4 regions of the Azospirillum himalayense genome follow, and region 2 is predicted to be linked to each of the others. Evidence: predicted binding sites of a transcription regulator. Region 2 holds the regulator's gene; each other region holds the start of a gene.
What was found. The regulator LexA, encoded in region 2, represses DNA repair genes until DNA is damaged. The targets are predictions, from matches to a motif close to ATGTTCTANTTTGGTTC.

Region 1 (5,016 bases), on a different contig from region 2:
GCGTCTTCATCCACGGCACATGGGCGTAGCCGAAGACCGACAGCCGGTCCGGCGTCATGGTCAGGGCGATCTCCGCGGACCGCGCGACGCTCTCCACCGACTGGCCGGGCAGGCCGTACATCAGGTCGAGGTTGATGTGGCGGATGCCGTTGGCGCGCAGCCACTCCAGCGCCTGCTCGGTCTGCTCCTGCGGCTGGATGCGGTTGATGGCGGCCTGCACCGCGGCGTCGAAGTCCTGCACGCCGAGCGAGGCGCGGTTGACCCCGGCGCGGCCCAGCGCCTCGGCCATCTCGCGGGTCAGGGTGCGCGGGTCGATCTCCACCGCGATCTCCGCGTCCGGCGTCACGTCGTAGCGCTCGCGCAGCAGGGCGATCAGCGATTCGAAGTCGTCCGGCGCCATCATGGTCGGGGTGCCGCCGCCGAAATGGATGTGACGCACCCGCAGCCGTCCGGAAATGCGATCGGCGACCATGCCGATCTCGCGACGCAGATGGCCGAGATACTCGGCGATGGGGGCGTAGCGGGCGACGATCTTGGTGTGGCAGCCGCAGTACCAGCACATCTTCGCGCAGAAGGGCACGTGCAGGTACAGCGACCCCGTGTGGGCCGCCGTGTCCAGCTCCGCCAGCCAGCCCGCGTAGCGCTCCGCCCCCACGGCGGCGGTGAAGTGCGGCGCCGTCGGGTAGCTGGTGTAGCGGGGCACCCGCAACCCGTCGTACTTGGCCAGCAGGGCGGCGTTCAGCGGGGCGGTCGGGGCGGCGGTGGCGCAGGCCACGGGGGAGATCGCGTTCATGGCGGGGAGGATCGTGCAGACCGCCTCCCGCCGCTTTGACACAAGTCAAGCGTTCGAACGCCCGCCCGTCAGCTTCGCCCGTCAGGCGGCTGCGGCCAGACGGTTCTCCAGATGCTCCAGCAGCAGGTTCAGATTGCGGCGGTTCGCCTTGAAGCCGATGTCGAAGAGGGCGCCGACCACCGGGACCGAGCCGCCGGCCCAATCCACGGCCATGTTGGCGACCATCCGGGCGATCAGGCTTTTCGGAAGATCGAAGCGGGCGGCTTCCATGATGATGTAGGCGGCCACCACGGTGGTCGCCGTGCTGCCGGCGACCGGGACCAGTGCGGCGATGCCGTCCAGCCCGACGGGGATGCGCGTGCCGGGAACGCGCCAGCGCGTGTCCATCAGCCGGGTCAGCCGGCGCAGCCGCTCCAGCCGTTCCAGGTCGATGTGGATGACCGGCGGCGCCGTGGCGACGCCCGAGAGGGTGGAGGCGGGCGCGGGGCGCGTGCGGATGTCGCTCATGGGGCTTCACCGGAGCAGGAGAGCCGCCGTGGGGAGCCGCCGGCGGAGGAAGCCGTGGGCGGAGCCGGTCGGGCGTGTCGGGTTGAGCAACCCGCGGCTGTCCCCCGCGGTTCCCGGCCTATCTCCATCGGGTGCCCGGCACCACGGACGCGCTCACGGCCCGGACGGGGCCGTCGTCATACGGATGATCGCGCGGACGCAGGGTCATCGTCCGAACGGAGAGGGGGGTTGACGACCGGATGCGGCGAATGGACGCGCAGTCCGGATTTGCGGAAGCCAAGCGATTGTTGTTTCGACGATTTTTCCGGAATCGCTGGGTTTTCAAACGGCCATATGCCGAAGGCATCTCTGGTCTGGGGCGTCCCAAAGCACAACAATGGTGCGCGCAGGTCGAGACTTTAGACCGAAAAGAACCGAACGGGCACCCGCTCCACAGGGTGATGGGCGGGGCACCAGTCATCGGAAAAAGCAGGGAGGATCGTCATGACCACACTCTATTGCGCCTGCTGCGGACAGCCGTTCCGCCGCAGTTCGCCGCGCGGCCCGGCGCCGCTCTACTGCTCGCGCGATTGCCGCCGCCAGATCGAGGTCCGCCGCCGCGTCTGGGCGTCGCTGCGGGCAGCGGAACGGACGGCCGCCGCGCCGCTGCCGCCGGTGGTTCCGGCCGGGGCGGGGGCTTTCCATAGGGTGGAAACAGTGTGGGAGCGCGCCTCCGCCTGATCAGGCGCCACATGGGGTCTGCGCGTTTTTTGGTCGGTTTGGTTGTGGCCCCCTCTAAAACAGCAGGGCTGCCATACCATATAGGAGGACGCTACATGATGAGCGTTCCCCCTGAACCGAGGGCTTTTCCGAACACGGCCATGACCCAGAACACGCGATCCCCCCGCACCGTTTCCCGCACTCCGGCCCGCGCCTTCGGCGCCGTCGCTCTGGCGCTGGCCGTGGCGCTGACCGCCGGTACCGCCGACGCCCGCGCCGGCAAGAGCAGTTCCGCGGGCAGCCGCGGCTCGCGCACTTACGAGGCGCCGGCCCAGACCAACACCGCGCCGCGCGCCGCCCCGATGGAGCGCTCGGCGGCCCCGGCCCAGACCCCGGGCGCCCAGCAGCCGGGCATGCAGCAGCCGGGCATGGCGTCCCCGGCGGCAGCGCAGCGCGGCGGCTTCTTCTCGCGCGGCGGCTTCATGCCGGCCCTGATGGGCGGCCTGATCGGCGCCGGCATCGCCGGCATGCTGTTCGGCGGCGGCTTCCTCGACGGGCTGGGCAGCTTCGCGGGCATCCTGGGCTTCATCCTCCAGATCCTGCTGGTCGTCTTCCTGGTCCGGCTGGCGATGCGCTTCTTCCGCAACCGTTCGGCGGGCGCGGCGCGGCCGGCGGGCATGGGCGCTTCCAACGCCGCCTATGCCGGCCCGAACCCGGGCGCCATGAACCGCGAGGCGGTGGACGCGCGCTCGAACCCGCTGGGTGGTGGCGCTCGCGGCAGCGCCGCGGCGGGGCCGGCTTCGTCCGGCCGTCCGGGCGTGCGCCGTGACGACCTGGGCATCGGCCCGGCCGACTACCAGGCGTTCGAGCAGACTCTGGTCGCGGTCCAGACCGCCTACGGCAACGAGGACCTGACGGCCCTGCGCAGCGCCGTGACGCCGGAGATGGCCTCCTACTTCACCGAGGAACTGGCGGCCAACCACAACCGCGGCGTGGTCAACCGTCTGTCCGACGTCCGCCTGCTCCAGGGCGACCTGGCCGAGGCGTGGCGCGAGGGCAACGTGGAATACGCCACCGTGGCGATGCGCTTCTCGCTGACCGACGTGACGGTGGACCGTGCGAGCAACCGCGTGGTCGAGGGCGACCCGAACCGTCCGGTCGAAGCCACGGAAATCTGGACCTTCACCCGTCCGCGCGGCGGCCGCTGGGTCCTGTCGGCGATCCAACAGGCCGGCTGATCCACTCTCCACTCCTCAACCGGTCTTGCGGGGGGGGCGTCCGAAAGGGCGCCCCCTTTCGCATTTCCGGACTCCCCTGGGCAGATGGGACATGATAGAACATATCAGGAACAAATACCTGCTCAGCGGAAGCGAGTCATGCCCGAACGTCCTGTGCCTGGGTCTTGGATCGAAGCGCCCCCGCCGGATCGGGCGGCCATTCTGGCCGATCTGCGCGCCCGCATCCGGGGCCTGGAAGGGCTGGGCGGAGAAGGGGCGCGGGTGCTGCCCTTCGGACTGCCGGATCTCGACGGGGCCTTTCCGGCGGGCGGGCTGCCGCTCGGCTGCCTGCACGAGCTGGCGGGGGAGGAGCCGGGGGCCGGGACGGCCTTCGCCGCGCATCTGCTGGCCCGCCTCGCCAGCGCGGCAGCGCCCGCGCTGTGGGTCGTGCGCGGGCGCGACCTGCACGCCGCCGGGCTGGCCGCCTATGGGCTGACGCCCGACCGGCTGATCGCCGTGCGCGCGACCCGCGACACTGACGCCCTGTGGGCGATGGAGGAGGCGCTGCGCTGCAAGCGGCTGTCCGCCGTGCTGGGGGAGGTCGGGGGGCTGGACCTGACGGCGAGCCGCCGGCTGCAGCTGGCTGCCGAGTCATCGGGTGTGACGGGATTCCTGTTGCAGAGCGCCGCCCGCCGCTCGGCGGCAAGCGCGGCGGTCACCCGTTGGCGGATCGCGCCGGCACCCAGTTGGACGGCGGAGCCGGGCGTCGGCGATCCGCGCTGGCGCGCCGAACTGGAGCGCTGCCGGGGCGGTCGTCCGGGGTCGTGGCTTCTGGACTGGCGTGACGGTGCCCTGGTCCCGGCGCAAGCATCGGAGCAGGCCGTTCCCGCGCCGGCATCCACGTCCACCCCGGTTCGGCGTCCGGCTCCGGCGGGCGGACACGGGCCGTCCTGGGCCGAGGTGGCGTGATGAGGACGGAAGGACGGGCGGTGATGTCGCTTACGCGACAGCCGTTCGAGATGTCGCTTACGCGACAGCCGCCCGTCGTCTTCCGATCAGTAGTTGGTGGTCCAGTCGGGCAGGGGATGCCCGGTTTCGTCATCCGGATCGGTGTGAAGCGGAAAGGGCGCGTCGTCCGCGTAGAGCGGCAGTTGCCGGGCGAATTCCGCCGATTCCTGAGCCCGGCGTTGTTCCAACAAGCGGGCGGCCAAATGAGCGGGCAGCATGGCAAGCCTCCTTCTGAGCGTCGGGAGAGCCTGGGGAGCGGTCCTGTCGACCGCCCTCGGCCCAACCCGTCCTGTGTGTCTGGACGCTATCATGCAAGGTCCAGGCCTCTAAGTGATGCAGATCACGCGTTATGCAAACTTTAATGCGCCCGGTTTCTTTTTCAGCCCCCGTTTCTTTTTTGAGGCCCGTTCCTTTTTTCGGATGGGAAGCTCATAGTCCCCGCCTCCCGCTTTTTCCGCCGATGTTCCTTCTTCCGAGACCGACCATGCACGCCGAACCCTGCCCCACCTGCCTAAAACCTATGCATTTGTGCGTTTGCGAGGCGGTGGAGCCGATCGACAACGCCGTCTTCCTGCTCATCCTCCAGCACCCGCAGGAAAAGCGCGAGACGCTGGGCACCGCGCAGATCGCCCATCTCCAGTTCAAGAACTCCGCGCTGAAGGTCGGGCTGAGCTGGTCGAACCTGAAGCGCATCCTGGGGCGCGAGGTCGACTACAAGCGCTGGGGCGTGCTCTATCTCGGCCCGGTCAAGCAGGGTGCGGCTCCTCTGCCGGAAGTGTCCGTGGTGGACAA
Region 2 (5,016 bases):
TGGGGGCCAAACACACGCCGGACCTGATCCCGCTGTGCCACCCGCTGATGCTGACGTCGGTCAAGGTGGACCTGACCTGCGACCCCGAGCGCAACGCCGTGGACATCACCGCCACCTGCAAGCTCAGGGGTCAAACCGGCGTGGAGATGGAGGCGCTGACCGCCGTGTCGGTCGCCGCACTCACTGTCTACGACATGTGCAAGGCGGTGGACCGCGGCATGACCATCACCGAGGTGAAACTGCTTCACAAGGCCGGCGGCAAGAGCGGCGACTGGGGGAGCGCGGTCTGATGCTGCAGGTCGGTGAAGCCCGCACCCGCATCCTCGCCGCCTTCACCGCCCTGCCGGCGGAGACGGTGCCGCTGCCCGACGCGCTGGGGCGCGTCCTGGCGGAGCCCGCCGTCGCCCGGCTGACCCAGCCGCCCTTCGCCGCCGCCGCCATGGACGGCTGGGCCGTCCGCGCCGTCGACATCGTCCCGGCTTCGGCGGATGCGCCGGTCACCCTGCGCCGCATCGGCGAGTCCGCGGCCGGCCACGCCTTCGCCGGAACGGTCGGCGCGGGCGAGGCCGTGCGCATCTTCACCGGTGCGCCATTGCCCGCCGGGGCCGACGCCGTGGTGATGCAGGAGGATTGCGAGGACGCCGGGGACCGCGTGCGCGTCGGGCGCGCCGTGCCCGCGGGCCGCTTCATCCGCCCTGCCGGCCTGGACTTCACCGCGGGAGAGGAGTTGCTTCCCAAGGGACGGCTGCTCACCGCCCGCGACGTCGCCCTGGCCGCTGCGGCCAACCTGCCCTGGCTGCGCGTCCACCGCCGCCCGCGGGTCGCCGTGCTCGCCACCGGGGACGAGATCGCCCTGCCCGGCGATCCGCTGGGGCCGAGCCAGATCGTCAGCTCCAACGCGCTCGGCCTGTGCGCTCTGGTCGCCAGCCAGGGCGGCGTCGCCCACAATCTCGGCGTGGCCAAGGACGATCCGGAGCATCTCGCCGCCATGGCCGCCGGGGCGGCCGGCTGCGACCTGCTGGTGACCACGGGCGGCGCCTCGCAAGGCGAGCACGACCATGTGCGCGACGTGCTGGGCGGGCTGTCGCTGGACTTCTACCGTGTCGCCATGAAGCCCGGTAAGCCGTTGATTTTCGGGACGGCGAACGGCATGCCGCTGCTCGGCCTGCCGGGCAATCCGGTGTCCACCGGGGTGGCCGCCCTGCTGTTCCTGGTGCCCGTCCTTCACCGTCTCCAGGGGTTGCCCGCCGAGAACGCCACGTTCGCGGCGCGGCTCGGCGCGCCGCTGAAGGCCAACGACGACCGCACGGATTTCCTGCGCGCCACCCTGTCCACCGGAGCGGAGGGCGAGCCCGTCGCCACGCCCTTCCCGCGCCAGGACAGCGCGATGATGTCCCGGCTGGCCCGGGCTGACGCCCTGATCGTCCGCGAACCGCAGGCAACCGCCGCCGCCGTGGGCGACCGTGTGACGGTGATCCCGCTGAGCGGCGGTGTCCTGTCGCTTTAATCCCTTCCGCACCTGCAATCCCTTTGGCCATCCCTTTGGGAGTCCTGCCCGTGGATTTGCGATTGATTTCATCCGTAGGGCTTGACGGGGGTTAAGAACCAAACTAGAACAAGATGGAACGTTTTGCTTTTGTTCCATATCTAGTGCGGAACCGGCCGGGAGGCACAAATGCTCACGCGCAAGCAGCATGAATTGCTGCTTTTCATCAACGAGCGGCTCGGACAGGGCGGTGTGTCCCCTTCCTTCGACGAAATGAAGGACGCTCTCAACCTGAAGTCCAAGTCGGGCATCCACCGCCTCATCACGGGGCTGGAGGAGCGCGGCTTCATCCGCCGCCTGCCTCACCGCGCCCGCGCGCTGGAGGTGCTGCGCCTGCCGGAGGGGCTTGAGACCGCCCGCACCCGGCCGCCGCGCGCCAAGTTCCAGCCCAACGTCATCAAGGGCGACTTCAGCTTCGCGGGGCGGGAGGCGAACCCGGCGTCCGAATCGGTCCAGCTTCCGCTCTACGGCCGGATCGCCGCCGGCACGCCCATCGAGGCGTTGCGCGACGGCTCCGCCTTCGTGGACATTCCCGCCGCCATGCTCGGCATGGGCGACCACTACGCGCTGGAAGTCGCCGGCGATTCCATGGTGGAGGCCGGCATCCTCGACCATGACACCGTGGTCATCCAGCGCTGCGACAGCGCGGAGAACGGCTCGATCGTCGTCGCCCTGGTCGACGACGCCGAGGTCACGCTGAAGCGTCTGCGCCGCAAGGGCAACACCGTGGCGCTCGAACCGGCCAACGCCGCCTACGAGACCCGGATCTTCGGCGCCGACCGCGTTCGGGTGCAGGGCCGCCTCGTCGGTCTGGTGCGGAAGTACTGACCAGGATGCTCCGGGGCGGCGGTTCAGCGCGCCCCGGTCCTTCCATCGGTCGGCGTTCCGCCCATCGTCCTTCCCCCCATCGTCCACGGGCGGTCGCCACGCCGACCGCGCACGCTTTCAACCCGGATGCCCTCGTCCGACAGGGTGAGCGTGTGCGCGCCCTCCCGCCGCAGTTGCCAACGGTCGATGACCAGCGGCGCCCGGCACCCGCGCGATGGGGTCGCGGTCACCACCGCATCGGCCACCGCGCAATCCTCCGGCAAGGCATCCGGCTGGCGCAGGAGCGCCACCGTCTTCCCCTGCGCGCGGTAAAGGCACCCCAGTGCGTCGCAGCGCAGCCGCCCGTCCAGGCTGACCCCGGCGAGCGGCCAGACATCCTGGCCGGCCGTCTCCTCCGGCTTCTCCATGCCGTCGCGCCGTCTCCACGTGCTGGCGACCCGCCCATCGCTGGCGATGGAAAGGCTGAGAATCCCGTCCGCGCCGCGCACGGCCATCAGTTTTCCATCCTCCGACACCAGGATGTCGGGCCGCGGCGCGACGGCCGGGGCGACCAGCCCGCCGGCCAAGGCCACCAACCCCAGCCAGCGCCAGCGCCTTGTCCAGATCGCCAGCCACAGCCCGCCCAGCGTGACCGCCGCGATGGCGGCGTCCGGCATGGCCGGCAGGAACGCCGTCGCTCCGGGCAGCGCCGCGGTCCGCTCCGCCGTTTCGATGACCAGCCGGACACCCCAGCTCATCGCCGTCACAGCCGACCCCTCCAGCCCGAAGGGCAGCAGCAGGTAGGACAGCAGGCTGAAGGGCATGATCCACACCGTCGTGATGGGGATCGCCACCATGTTGGACAACACGCCGTAGAAGGCGACCTGTTGGAAATGGTAGAGCCCGTAGGGCGTCGTCGCGACCGTAGCCACCACGCTGGAAAAGGCGATGCCGCCCAGCGTCATCGCTCCCCGGCCGAGCCAGCCCATCTCGCGCCGCCGGCGCACCGCCCAGGGCGTGAAGCGTTCGAAAGCAGCGATCAGGGCGATGACCGCCGCGAAAGACATCTGGAAGCTCGGCCCCAGCATCCCCTCCGGGTCGTAGAGGACGGTGACGAGGCCGGCGAAGGCGACCAGCCGCATGCTGATCGGCGACCGGTCGGCGATGACCGCGCCCATGACGAGACCGGTCATCAGCACCGACCGCAGCGTCGGCAGGGGCGCCCCCACCAGCAGCGTGTAGAGGATGGCCGAGAGGATGCCGGCCAGCGCCGCGATCTTCTTGATCGGCCAGCGCAGCGCGATCCAGGGAACCAGCGCCAGCAGCGCCCGCACCACCCAGAAGACGATCCCCGCGGCGATGCCCACATGCAGGCCGGAAATGGACAGGAGATGCGCCAGCCCGCTGTCGCGGAAGGCGTCCATCATCGGTTCGGGAATCGCCGCCGCGTCGCCGTTCAGCAGGGCGGCGGTGACGCTGGCCTCCGCGGAATCGGCGACGACGGCGCGCACCCGCTCGGCGATGGCGGCACGCGCCCGCTCGAAGGCCACGGTCACCCGGCGCCAGCCGCCGGGCGGTGGCGCCTCCTGGGCGATGGGAGCGCCCATGACGAAGCCGACCGCGCCGAAGCCTTCGAAATAGGCCCGCCGCTGCAGGTCGAAGGCTCCCGGCTCCGCCGGAGCGGCCGGCGGGTGGAGCATGGCGCGCAGCCGGACCACCGTCCCGGCCTCCGGCGGAGCCACCTTGGCGGGCAGATGCAGGCGGACCCGCGCCGGCGTCGCCTCCGGGGTCAAGCGCTCCACCGTCGGTTCGCCGATCATCAACCGCGTGCCGGTGGGCTGCCGCTCGACTGCCAGCACCCGCCCGGTCACCTGCACCGGCCCAAGCTCGCGCGTCAGCATCGGCGCCATCGCAGCCACGCTGTGCAGTTGCGCTGCCGCGAAACCCAGAGCGACGCTCAACAGCCCCAGCAGCAGAACGACCGGCGCCAGACGCCGCCTCGCCAGCCACAGCAGAGCCAGACAACCGACCGCGGCGCCCGGCCCCAGCCAGAGCGGCGGCTCGGCGGGCAGGCCGACATACAGGGCCACACCCGCCCCGGTCCCCACGGGCAGCCACAACGCCCAGCGCTCCCGTTCCGCGGCGAGGCATTCCAACACCGCAACGAGAAGGCGCGTGCCGACGCCGCGACGGACAGGACCGGCATCGCCCTCCTCCGCCGCCAAACCTCCGGCCATGCCCTCTTCAACCCCGTGGGCCATACTGTCGCCTATGCGCGCAAGGCAAATGCCTCCGGCGCCCTTAATGTGTTACACCACCGCACCACCGCAGTCGCACCGCAGCAGCAGCCGCTCGGCCGCCGCAGCACTGTAGCAGCGCCGAACCTGGAATTGAGCCTCCCATGACCGTCGTCACCCGCTTCGCCCCGTCGCCCACCGGCTTTCTCCACATCGGCGGTGCGCGCACCGCGCTGTTCAACTGGCTATACGCGCGCCGCAATGGCGGCACGTACCTGTTGCGCATCGAGGACACCGACCGCCAGCGCTCGACGGACGCCGCGGTGGACGCCATCCTCGACGGCCTGTCCTGGCTTGGCCTCGACTGGGACGGCGACGCGGTCAGCCAGTTCGCCCGCAAGGACCGCCACGCCGAGGTGGCGCAGC
Region 3 (5,016 bases), on a different contig from region 2:
CGACCTCGACAAGTTCGGCCCGATGATCCTGGACGCGATCATCTACATCAAGAACAACATCGACTCGACCCTGACCTTCCGGCGGAGCTGCCGCGAGGGCATCTGCGGGTCCTGCGCGATGAACATCGACGGCACCAACACGCTGGCCTGCCTGAAGGCCATCGAGGAGGTGAAGGGCGATGTCAAGATCTACCCGCTGCCGCACATGCCGGTGGTCAAGGATCTCGTCCCCGACCTGAAGCACATCTACGCCCAGCTCGCCTCGATCAAGCCGTGGCTGCAGTCGCAGTCGCCGGCCCCGAGCCGCGAGCGCCTGCAGTCGCCGGAGGACCGCGCCAAGCTGGACGGTCTCTACGAGTGCATCCTGTGCTTCTGCTGCTCGACCTCCTGCCCCAGCTACTGGTGGAACGGCGACCGCTACCTCGGCCCGTCGATCCTGCTCCAGGCCTACCGCTGGATCGTCGACAGCCGCGACGAGATGACGGGCGAGCGCCTCGACAACCTCGAGGACCCGTTCCGCCTCTACCGCTGCCACACCATCATGAACTGCACCAAGGCGTGCCCGAAGGGTCTCAACCCGGCCAAGGCCATCGCCGAGATCAAGAAGCTGATGGTTCAGCGCCGCTGATCCGTCCGTTTCGGTTCACCGATGAGGAACGGGGCGCCTCCGCAAGGGGGCGCCCCGTTTGCTTTGGCCCTTCGGCGGTGTCGCGGCTCAGGCGAAGTCGGGATCGGTGGGCCGGGACGGCGGCAGGTCGTCGTTGGGCAGGGGGGAGGGCATGTCCTCCTGCGGGCCGGGGGTCGGCAGGTCCGGGTTGTCGGTCAGGGGGCCCGGAGTGGGAACGTCCTGGCCCGGCGGCGGGAAGGGCGGGGCCGCGCGCAGCGGCTGCGGAAAGGCGCTCGAATAGGTCCAGCCCATGGGTCGGTGGCTCCCGGTGTGATGAGGGTGTCCTGCATCAACCGTCCGGCTGGCCCGTCTGCGCAGGTTGACCGGCGGCGATGAGGGGGTATGCTTTTCGAGGGAGCGAACCATCCGGATAGAACCAACCCGAAGCCAAAAAGGGAGAGGATCATGGGCAGCACGGCCGGTCAGGCGTTGAGCTACATCCAGGGCGAATGGATCGCGGGCAACCCCGCCATTGTCGGCCCGATGACTCACGCGCTCTGGCTGTCTTCGGTCGTTTTCGACGGCGCCCGCGCCTTCCAGGGCGTCGCCCCGGACCTTGATCGCCACTGCGCCCGCGTCGTGCGCTCCGCCCAGGTGATGGGCCTCGCCCCCATGCTGACCGCCGGAGAGATCGAGGAGCTGTGCTGGGACGGCATCCGCCGCTTCCCCAAGGAAGCCGAACTGTACATCCGGCCCATGTTCTACGCGGAGGAAGGCTTCGTCGCGCCCGACGCCGAGAGCACGCGCTTCGTCCTGTCGGTCTACGAGGCGCCGCTGCCCAGCGCCGCGGGCTTCACCGCCTGCCTGTCCAGTCGCCGCCGCCCCGTACCGGACATGGCGCCGACCGAGGCCAAGGCCGCCTGCCTCTACCCCAACGCCGGGCTGGCCCTGAAGGAGGCGCGGGAGCGTGGATTCGACAACGCCATCATGCTCGACCCCATCGGCAGCGTGGCGGAGTTCGCGACGGCCAACCTGTTCATCGCCAAGGACGGGGTGGTGCGCACGCCGGTGCACAACGGGACTTTCCTCAACGGCATCACCCGCCAGCGCGTGATCGCCCTGTTGCGGGACGACGGCATGGCGGTGGAGGAGGCCACCCTGAGCGCCCGCGACGTTCTGGAAGCGGACGAGGTGTTCTCCACCGGCAACTACGCGAAGGTGGTGCCGGTCACCCGCGTCGAAGAGCGCGCCCTGCAACCCGGCCCCCTGGCGGCGCGAGCACGGGCGCTCTATTGGGAATTCGCCTTCCGCTGACCCGCGTCGATTGACCTTGGATGCCGGTTTTCGGGCGGTATGCGGCCCGAAAACCGGCTTGATAGGCGGCCCGATCCGCGGCATGATTCCTCCGAAACTGTGAATCGGTCCATCAAAGGACTTTGTCGAGGGGGAAGGGCATGCAATTCCGCGAACGGCGCCGCGTGATCCAGGTGATCCGCACCGTCTACGATCCGGACCTGAAACGCGGTCGCTCGGAACTGGTCGGGAAGATTGACAAGGCCGCGCCCGTGGCCAACGACAAGCTGCAGAAAAACTGCACGCCGGAGGAGTTGTCGGAGATCCTCACTTATCTGGACGACCGTCACAACCGCCTGCGCAACGAGGCGGTGCGCGCCGGGGCGGAAACCCTGCCGGCCCAGATGCGGGAAGCGGCGGAGTATTTCCGAACCCATCGCGACGACGACGCGCGGGCCTTCGCCACCGAAATCCGACTGGCGTGGGAGGAGTTGAAAACGGCGCTGCGCGAGTCCGGCTTTTCCAAAAGCAAGGTGTTGAAAAGGGCTGCGGACCGGAACAAGGCCGCGGAAGCGGTGGAGGCGCCGACGCTCCCCGTGTCTTCGACCGTGGAGGACGCAGCCGAACCGGTGGATGCCCCGTCCCCCGCAGCGCCGGTTCGCAAACCGCGCGCAAGGAAGGCCCGGACCATGCCCGCCACCGTGGGGACGACAGCCTCGGATACGGGCACGACCGGCATCCCTCTGGCGGTCTGAGGCGCCGGTTTACCCGCCCGCGCGGACCAGCGCGCTGGCGGCGTTGCGGTGATCGGTCAGCGCGGCGGTGAGGCGGGCCAACCAGACATCGGTGGCAGTCCGGTCAGCGGGCAGGGCGCGGCGGCGGTGCGCCGAGCCGCAACGTGCCTCTGCGGCCAGCCGGTCGTGAAGGCGAAGCGCGGCGGCATGAGCCAGCAGGGCGTAGCGCTCCGCTCCATCGAGAACCGCCGCCCGCAGCGCGCCAAGGGGCGGCGTGCCATCGTGACGGCGTTCCAAATCTTCCAGAAGCGACGGATGTGGTGGCGTTCTGGCGAATCCGGTCATGACCGGACGCTATATCCATCCGCCGCCAATGTAAAGGAAAAATATCCTAGGACCGAGTGCCGCATGGCCGACGCTTATTGGCTTGCCCAGACGATGCGCGCCATCCAGGCGACCTCGGCGCGTGGGATGCTGCGGTCCGGATGGGCGCGGTTGATGGAGATCAGTTCGATCTTCGTGGCGGTTTCGCGGATGAGCTGCTTCGCCATCACCTCGCCGCCCTTGGTGCGGACGACGACGCGGTCGTTGCGCCGGATCTGCGCGGCGGGCGAGACGATGATGGTATCGCCGTCGCGGTAGACGGGGTCCATGCTGTCCCCCGCGATCTCCAGCGCGTAGGCGTGCGGGTCGCCGATGCTGGGAAACAGCAGCTCGTCCCAACCGACGCCCGAGGGAAAGCCGGCGTCGTCGAAGAAGCCGGCGTTGCCGGCCTGCGCGTAGCCGATGACCGGCACCCGCTGGAGCGAACCGGCGCCCGCGGCATCGCCGACGAGGCTGACGAACTCCGACAGCGACGCGCCGGTCGCCTCCAGAACCTTGGACACGCTCTCCGTCGAAGGCCAGCGGAGCTTGCCGTCGCCGGTGGTCCGCTTGCTCTTGTTGAAGGTCGTCGGGTCCAGCCCGGCGCGACGCGCGAGTCCGGAGGCCGACAGCCCGTGCTGGGCCGCGAGGCGGTCGATCGCCCGCCAGATGTCCGCATGTTTGAGCATGGGAGGATAATCACATAATCACGCCGGGCCGTCCCTAGGAACCTATTCATATTTTCCTTGACGGAGGACTTTAATCAGTACATAACGTGAACATGTGTTCGCCAGCCGCGCGCGCCGCGGCCCATCCGGCGCTCCGCCCGAGAGCGAAGTTGCGCCCGCGAACGCAAAAGCTGCAATTCCCGAGGGAGACCCCACGCATGGCCCAACACCGCAACACGTCCATGGTCCTGTCCGATGCCATCGGGGAACCGTTCGGCAGCGCGGAGGAAGCGTGGTTCTGGTCGGTTCAGGCGCAGGACGCCAAGGCCGCCGGCGCGCGCATCGCCGCCGGGCGCGGGCTCGTCCAGCGCCCGTGCGAGCCCGGCGACGTGCTGTGCGCGGTGGACCGGCTGTACCGCCGCCGCCTGCTCATCCGCGACCATCTGCATGTGCTGGTTCACTATGGGCGCCGTCTGATGGCGCCGGACCCGGCGCGCCACCGCGAACAGCGCGCGCACACCCTGTGGCGGGAGGCGTTCGACCGGCTTCGCCCGGTGCTGCGCGAGAAGGGCATCGTCCAGTGAGCACGCCGCTGCCCCAGCCCTGCCGGGTGGGGACCTGCCGGGTGGGGGCGGACGCGCTGCGCGCCTGGGTGGTCTTCCGGGGCGAGGCGGAGCTGTGGTGGCTGCGCCTGCTGAAGCCGGGTTTCCGCCACTGCTTCGCGCTGCTGCATGACGGGCGCCGTTGGGTGATCGTCGATCCGCTCTCGCCCTTCACCGACGTGTCCGTCCTCGACCTCCCCGCGGCCTTCGACCTGCCGGGCTGGTACCGTGGGCTGGGCATGGCGGTGACCCCGGCGCCGGTGCGGCGCGGCCTGACCCGCCCGGCCCCCTGGGGACCCTTCACCTGCGTGGAGGCGGTCAAGCGCTTGCTGGGTCTGCACGCGCCCGACGTCCTGACGCCCTGGCAGCTCTACCGGCGCCTGACCCGGCCCACCGTCGCGCCCTGATCCGCGCCGCCGGCCTGTCCCGTTCCCAGCCGCCCTGTCTCACCACGAACAAGGAAACCCCGCCCATGGCGAACCTGTTCAAGGCCCCCCGGCCGGCGCCGCCGCCCGCCCCTGCTTCGGATTTTGCGCCCGCCTCACCGGTCGCACCGCCCCCGGCCTCCGCACCCGCCGCCGACCCGGCCCCCGCCCCCGTGCCCGTCCCCACGCCGCCGCCCGTGGAGACTCCGGCGCCGGCTCCCGTCACGACGCCGTGGTGGAACACGGCTCCTGTCCCGTCCCCGGTCCCGGCCTTAGACCCGGAACCCGCCGCCCCGGTGGTGGAGGCACCCGCCCCCGTGGTCC
Region 4 (5,016 bases), on a different contig from region 2:
GATGGCGATCTGCATCGCCTGTTCCTGAAACAGCGGCACGCCCAGCGTCCTGTCCAGCACCGCCTTCAGGTCGGGGGATGGGTAGGTCACGACCTCCTCGCCGCTGCGGCGGCGCAGGTAGGGATGGACCATGTCGCCCTGGATCGGACCGGGCCGCACGATGGCGACCTGGATCACCAGATCGTAAAACCTCTTGGGCCGCAGGCGGGGCAGCATGGACATCTGCGCCCGGCTTTCCACCTGGAAGACGCCCAGGCTGTCGGCCCGGCACAGCATGTCGTAGGTCGCCGGGTCCCCCTGCGGCACCGTCGCCAGCGTCAGGTCGCTGTCATAATGCTGCTTCAATAGATTGAAGCCGCGGTGCAGGCAGGTCAGCATCCCCAGCGCCAGCACGTCCACCTTCAGGATGCCCAGCGCGTCGATGTCGTCCTTGTCCCACTCGATGGTCGTGCGGTCCTTCATGGCGGCGTTGGCGATGGGGCACAGGTCGCTCAATGGGCCGCGGGTGATGACGAAGCCGCCGACATGCTGCGACAGGTGGCGGGGGAAGCCGATCAGCTCCTGCGCCAGTTCCAGCGTCTGGCGCAGCCGCGGGTCGTCGGGGTCGAAGCCGTATTGCCGGGCGCGCTCCCCGTCCACGCCGTGGCGGCTCCAGCCCCATACGGAGGAGGACAGCCGCGCCACCAGATCGGCGGACAGTCCCATGGCCTTGCCGACCTCGCGGATGGCGCCGCGGGCGCGGTAGCGGATGACGGTGGCGGTCAACCCGGCCCGCTCGCGCCCGTATTTCCGATAGATGTACTGGATGACCTCTTCGCGCCGCTCATGCTCGAAATCCACGTCGATGTCCGGCGGCTCGTTGCGGGCCGAGGAGATGAAGCGTTCGAACAGCAATCTGGTGGTGGCGGGATCGACCGAGGTGATGCCCAGGCAATAGCAGACCGCCGAATTGGCCGCCGAGCCGCGCCCTTGGCAGAGGATGCCCTCCGAGCGGGCGTAGCGCACGATGTCGTGCACCGTCAGGAAATAGGGCGCGTAGCCCAGTTGCCCGATCAGCGCCAATTCGCGGTGCAGGGTCTGCGCCACCGTCTCCGGCACGCCGTCCGGGTAGCGGCGGGCGGCGCCGGCCCAGGTCAGATCGGTCAGCGTCTCCTGCGGGCTGCGCCCGTCCCCCGCCACCTCGTCCGGGTATTCGTAGCGCAGCTCCTCCAGCGAGAAGCGGCAGGCGGCGGCGATCTCCACCGTGCGGGCGACCGCGTCGGGGTGGCGGTGGAACAGGCGGGCCATCTCCACCCCGGCCTTCAGGTGCCGCTCGGCGTTGGCGGACAGGCGCCAGCCCGCCTCGTCGATGGTCGTGCCGTTGCGGATGCAGGTCATCACGTCGGCCAGCGGGCGGCGGGCGGGGGTGTGGTAGAGCACGTCGTTGGTCGCCACCAGCGGCACCCGCTCCGCCTCCGCCAGCCCGGCCAGCCAGGACAGCCGCCGCTGGTCGTCGCCGCGGTAGCGGTGGCTGGCGGCGAGGTGCAGGCGGTCCCCCAGATCGTTGCGCCAGCCGCGCAGCGCGTGGACGAAGGCGGGGTCGCGCTGGTCCGGCGGCACCAGCAGGAACAGCATCCCCTCCGCATGGTCCAGCACGTCGGCGCGGCCGATGAAGCAGGCCCCCTTGGGCGCCCGCCGCTTGCCCAGCGTCAGCAGCCGCGACAGCCGCGCGTAGGCCGCCCGGTCGGTGGGGTAGGCGAGCAGGCTGTCCGCGTCGGTCAGGTCCAGCCGGCAACCGACGATCAGACGGAGGCCGTGCTTGCTGGCGGCGGCGTGCGCCTGCACCACCCCGGCCAGCGAGTTGCGGTCGGTCACCGCGACGGCGGCGTGGCCGAGGCCGGCGGCGGTCAGCGCCAGCTCGTCCGGGTGGGATGCGCCCTCCAGGAAGGTGAAGCTGGTGGAGACCTGGAGTTCGGCGTAGGGGGTCATGGCGGCCTCATCACCCGAAGAAGCCGTGCAGGAACCACAGCGCCGCCACGCCGGGCCGGTACAGCCCCTGCCGATAGACCCAGAAGCGGCGGCCGGCCTCGTCCTCGACGCGGTAATAGTCGCGGGGCTCGCCGTCGCGCCGCCACCATTCGGCCTCGATCCGCTCCGGCCCGTCGGCACGGCGGATGCGGTGCCGGGCGCCGCGCCAGAGGAACATCACCGGCGGGTCGTCGGGAACCAGGGCCATGGCCTCGATGGGCTCCGGCGGGGCGAGCAGCCGCACCGGGCGCGGGCGGTCGGCGGGCCACATCGCACCGCCGGGGGCGTCCGCGAAGGCCGAGGCGGGGGCCACGCTGCGCTCCGGCAGCCAGCTTTGCCGCGGGACCAGCCGCAGCACCGCCCGCTCCCCCAGCCGGTTGCCCAGCCGGTCCATCAGCTCTCCCAGCTCCGGCTGCCCGTCCGCACGGCCGTCCGTTGTGCCATCCAGCGCGGCCTGTGCGGCGGCGAGCGGGCCGGCCTCGGTGGCCGACAGCACCATCAGCTCCAGGCCGGGGCCGGGCTCCACGCGGTCGAGCTTCTGGGCGAACAGCCGCATCAGCGCGTCCGGGCGGCGCACCGGGTGGCCGGTGCCGATGGCCAGCGTCTGGGGCGTGTCCTCCAGCCGGCGGTCCACCCGGTGCAGTTCCAGCCGCAGCCGGCGGGCGCCCTCGCCGGTGTTCTCCAGCCCGGCGCAGAGGGCGGCCAGCAGGCGGCGCAGCGCCTCGGCGATGGGCTCGGCGGTGGTGATCGGCTCGGGCAGGGCGAGGCGGACGCTGTGCGGCGGCACCGGCAGGCGGGGGGAGAGCGGCTCGTCCAGCCGTCCGTAGGCCTGGTCGAGCCGTTGCAGCAGTTCCGGCCCGAAGCGGGCGGCCAGGGTGGCGCGGGGGAGGGCGTGCAGGTCCCCGATCCGCCGCAGACCCACCGCGGCCAATCCCTGCACCGTGACGGCGGGCAGGCGCAGCGCGGCGACGGGGAGGGGGGAGAGGAGGGAGGCGGCGAAACCCTTGCCCCCACCCCGACCCTCCCCCGCTGCGCAGGGGAGGGAGCTATCTGTCCCTCCCCTGCGCAGCGGGGGAGGGAGGGACCCGCGAAGCGGGAGGGTGGGGGCACCCCCGCCGAACCGCGCCAGCGCCCAGGCCGCCGCGGGCGTGTCCGCCACCGCCAGCCGCGACTCGAAGCCCGCCGCATTCAGCCGGGCGGACAGGTCGGCGGTCATGGCTTCTTCCCCGCCGAACAGGTGGGCGCAGCCGGTGATGTCCAGCGCCACGCCGTCCGGACCGTCCGGGGTGGTCCAGGGAGTGTAGCGCGTGCACCAGCCGGCGATCCGCTCCAGCAGGCGGGCGTCCGACTCGGGATCGGCGTCGAAGACGGCCAGGGCGGGTTCGATGGCGCGGGCGTCGGCCAGACTCATGCCGGGATGCACCCCGGCCTCCGCCGCGGCGCGGTTGACGGCGGCCACGCCCAGCCGCCCGCGCTCGGCCAGGATGGCGGCCAGGGGATGGTCGCGCCGCTCCGGATGGCGGCGGCTGTGGGCGTCGGTGGCCAGCCGCGGCAGCCACAGGGACAGGATGCGCCGCGCCGTCTGTTCCGCCCGCCCTTTCCCCATGCCACCCTCCCTGCTCCGCTCGCTTCGTCAATCGTTTCGGATCGAACAAAACAAGAACATTCTAGCGGCAAAAGCCGGCGGTTGGGAGTCCCCTTACGGCCTCACCAAGAAGGGGGAGGTCGCCGGGAGGGTCTTGTCCCGTCTCCACGGGACACGACATGGTTGGTATGACACCGATCCGTCCCACCGCCGTGTTCCTGCCCGTCGCCGTCGCGCTCGCCGCCCTTGCCCTGGGGGCCTGTGCTACGGAGGTGCACGACGAGATGCCGGGACGGGCCCAGGCGGCACCGCCGGTGCCCGCGCAGAGCGGCGGGCTGAAGACGCTGCGCCAGATCCAGGCGGAGGAAAACGCCCGCCCAACTCCCGCACCGCGGCCAGAGCCTGCACCCGCTCCGCCGCAGAAGCTCTCCGACGCCTCGCAGGCGCCCGGCCAGCCTTCCAACCAGCCGTCGGTGCGCCGCCGCGGCAGCTCGTCCCCGCCGCCGCCGCCCATCGACCAGCCGGCCACGCCCGCCCTGCCGGCGCCGGGCTCCACCCAGGGGCTGACCGACCGCGCCAAGCGCGACCTGATGAGCCCGGAGGTCGACCGGCTGCGCACCGACGACGCCATGGGCCGGCTCGACCCGCTGCAGCAGCGCGACCTGCTCCGCAAGCAGCAGGACCTCCGCCAGTACGGCCCCGGCCCCCTGGGCTATTGATCTCCCGGTTCTCGAAGCCCGCCACCCTGGTCACTTGACCCCACCCCGCGCAGCGGCCATACCGGCCCGGTGCTGCGCAGAGACGTTGGGGAAAAGGGGTAGGGGATGGTGGCGATCCGGTCGGTTCTTCTGGCGCTCGCATTGATCGGCGCCGGTGCCGCGCCCGCGCTGGCGCGGATGACGGTGACCGGGCCGTTCGGCACCGGCCTGACCGAACCGGTGTGGGTGCTGCAGCATCTGCTCGGCTTCCTCGCCATCGGGCTGTGGAGCGGGCAGAACGGCGGCCCTTCCGTCTGGCAGCTTCCGGTGGCGGCGCTGACCGCGGTGCTGGCCGCCGGGCTGGCCGCGCAGATCGGCATCCGCCTGCCCTACGCCGCGGAGGGGCTGTCGGCGTCGCTGATCCTGATGGGCGGGCTGGTCGCCGCCGGGCTGAAGGTGCCGCTGGCGCTGGGGGTGCTGACGGTCGCCGCGGCGGGGGCCTTCCACGGCTATGTGCACATGGGCGGGCCGCTGTTCTGGGCGGGGCTGTCGTCCGGCGTGCTGCTGGTCATCGGCGCCGGGCTGGGCCTGTCGGTGGCGGTGGGGCAGGCGGCGTCGGGCCGGGTCGTGCAAATGTGTGGCGGCGCGGTAGCACTCGCCGGGGTTCTTGATCTGGCGGGCGTCTTTTAAGCCCCCGACGCCTTGAAAAAGCCGGGCTGCGGGTAT

Region 1: the regulator LexA is predicted to act here: its motif matches at 3,335-3,351, upstream of ACFPMG_RS13465 (ImuA family protein).
Region 3: the regulator LexA is predicted to act here: its motif matches at 3,764-3,780, upstream of ACFPMG_RS05915 (S24 family peptidase).
Region 4: the regulator LexA is predicted to act here: its motif matches at 3,657-3,673, upstream of ACFPMG_RS13490 (Y-family DNA polymerase).

Annotation. Positions count from the first base shown of each region.
Region 1 is NZ_JBHSLC010000021.1:324,483-329,498, forward strand. Features, by position in the region: gene hemN (oxygen-independent coproporphyrinogen III oxidase) at 1-793, opposite strand, end outside; gene ACFPMG_RS13450 (DUF4112 domain-containing protein) at 875-1,300, opposite strand; gene ACFPMG_RS13455 (hypothetical protein) at 1,784-2,020, shown strand; gene ACFPMG_RS13460 (TIM44-like domain-containing protein) at 2,161-3,237, shown strand; gene ACFPMG_RS13465 (ImuA family protein) at 3,376-4,185, shown strand; gene ACFPMG_RS13470 (hypothetical protein) at 4,272-4,442, opposite strand; gene ACFPMG_RS13475 (tRNA-uridine aminocarboxypropyltransferase) at 4,709-5,016, shown strand, end outside.
Region 2 is NZ_JBHSLC010000012.1:19,248-24,263, forward strand. Features, by position in the region: gene moaC (cyclic pyranopterin monophosphate synthase MoaC) at 1-290, shown strand, start outside; gene ACFPMG_RS10190 (molybdopterin molybdotransferase MoeA) at 290-1,507, shown strand; gene lexA (transcriptional repressor LexA) at 1,676-2,374, shown strand; gene ACFPMG_RS10200 (ComEC/Rec2 family competence protein) at 2,398-4,590, opposite strand; gene gltX (glutamate--tRNA ligase) at 4,755-5,016, shown strand, end outside.
Region 3 is NZ_JBHSLC010000007.1:202,788-207,803, reverse strand. Features, by position in the region: gene ACFPMG_RS05940 (succinate dehydrogenase iron-sulfur subunit) at 1-628, shown strand, start outside; gene ACFPMG_RS05935 (hypothetical protein) at 716-919, opposite strand; gene ACFPMG_RS05930 (branched-chain amino acid aminotransferase) at 1,073-1,921, shown strand; gene ACFPMG_RS05925 (hypothetical protein) at 2,095-2,655, shown strand; gene ACFPMG_RS05920 (hypothetical protein) at 2,665-2,931, opposite strand; gene ACFPMG_RS05915 (S24 family peptidase) at 3,054-3,686, opposite strand; gene ACFPMG_RS05910 (hypothetical protein) at 3,884-4,249, shown strand; gene ACFPMG_RS05905 (hypothetical protein) at 4,246-4,674, shown strand; gene ACFPMG_RS05900 (hypothetical protein) at 4,740-5,016, shown strand, end outside.
Region 4 is NZ_JBHSLC010000021.1:332,121-337,136, forward strand. Features, by position in the region: gene ACFPMG_RS13485 (error-prone DNA polymerase) at 1-1,968, opposite strand, end outside; gene ACFPMG_RS13490 (Y-family DNA polymerase) at 1,979-3,613, opposite strand; gene ACFPMG_RS13495 (hypothetical protein) at 3,781-4,311, shown strand; gene ACFPMG_RS13500 (HupE/UreJ family protein) at 4,417-4,980, shown strand.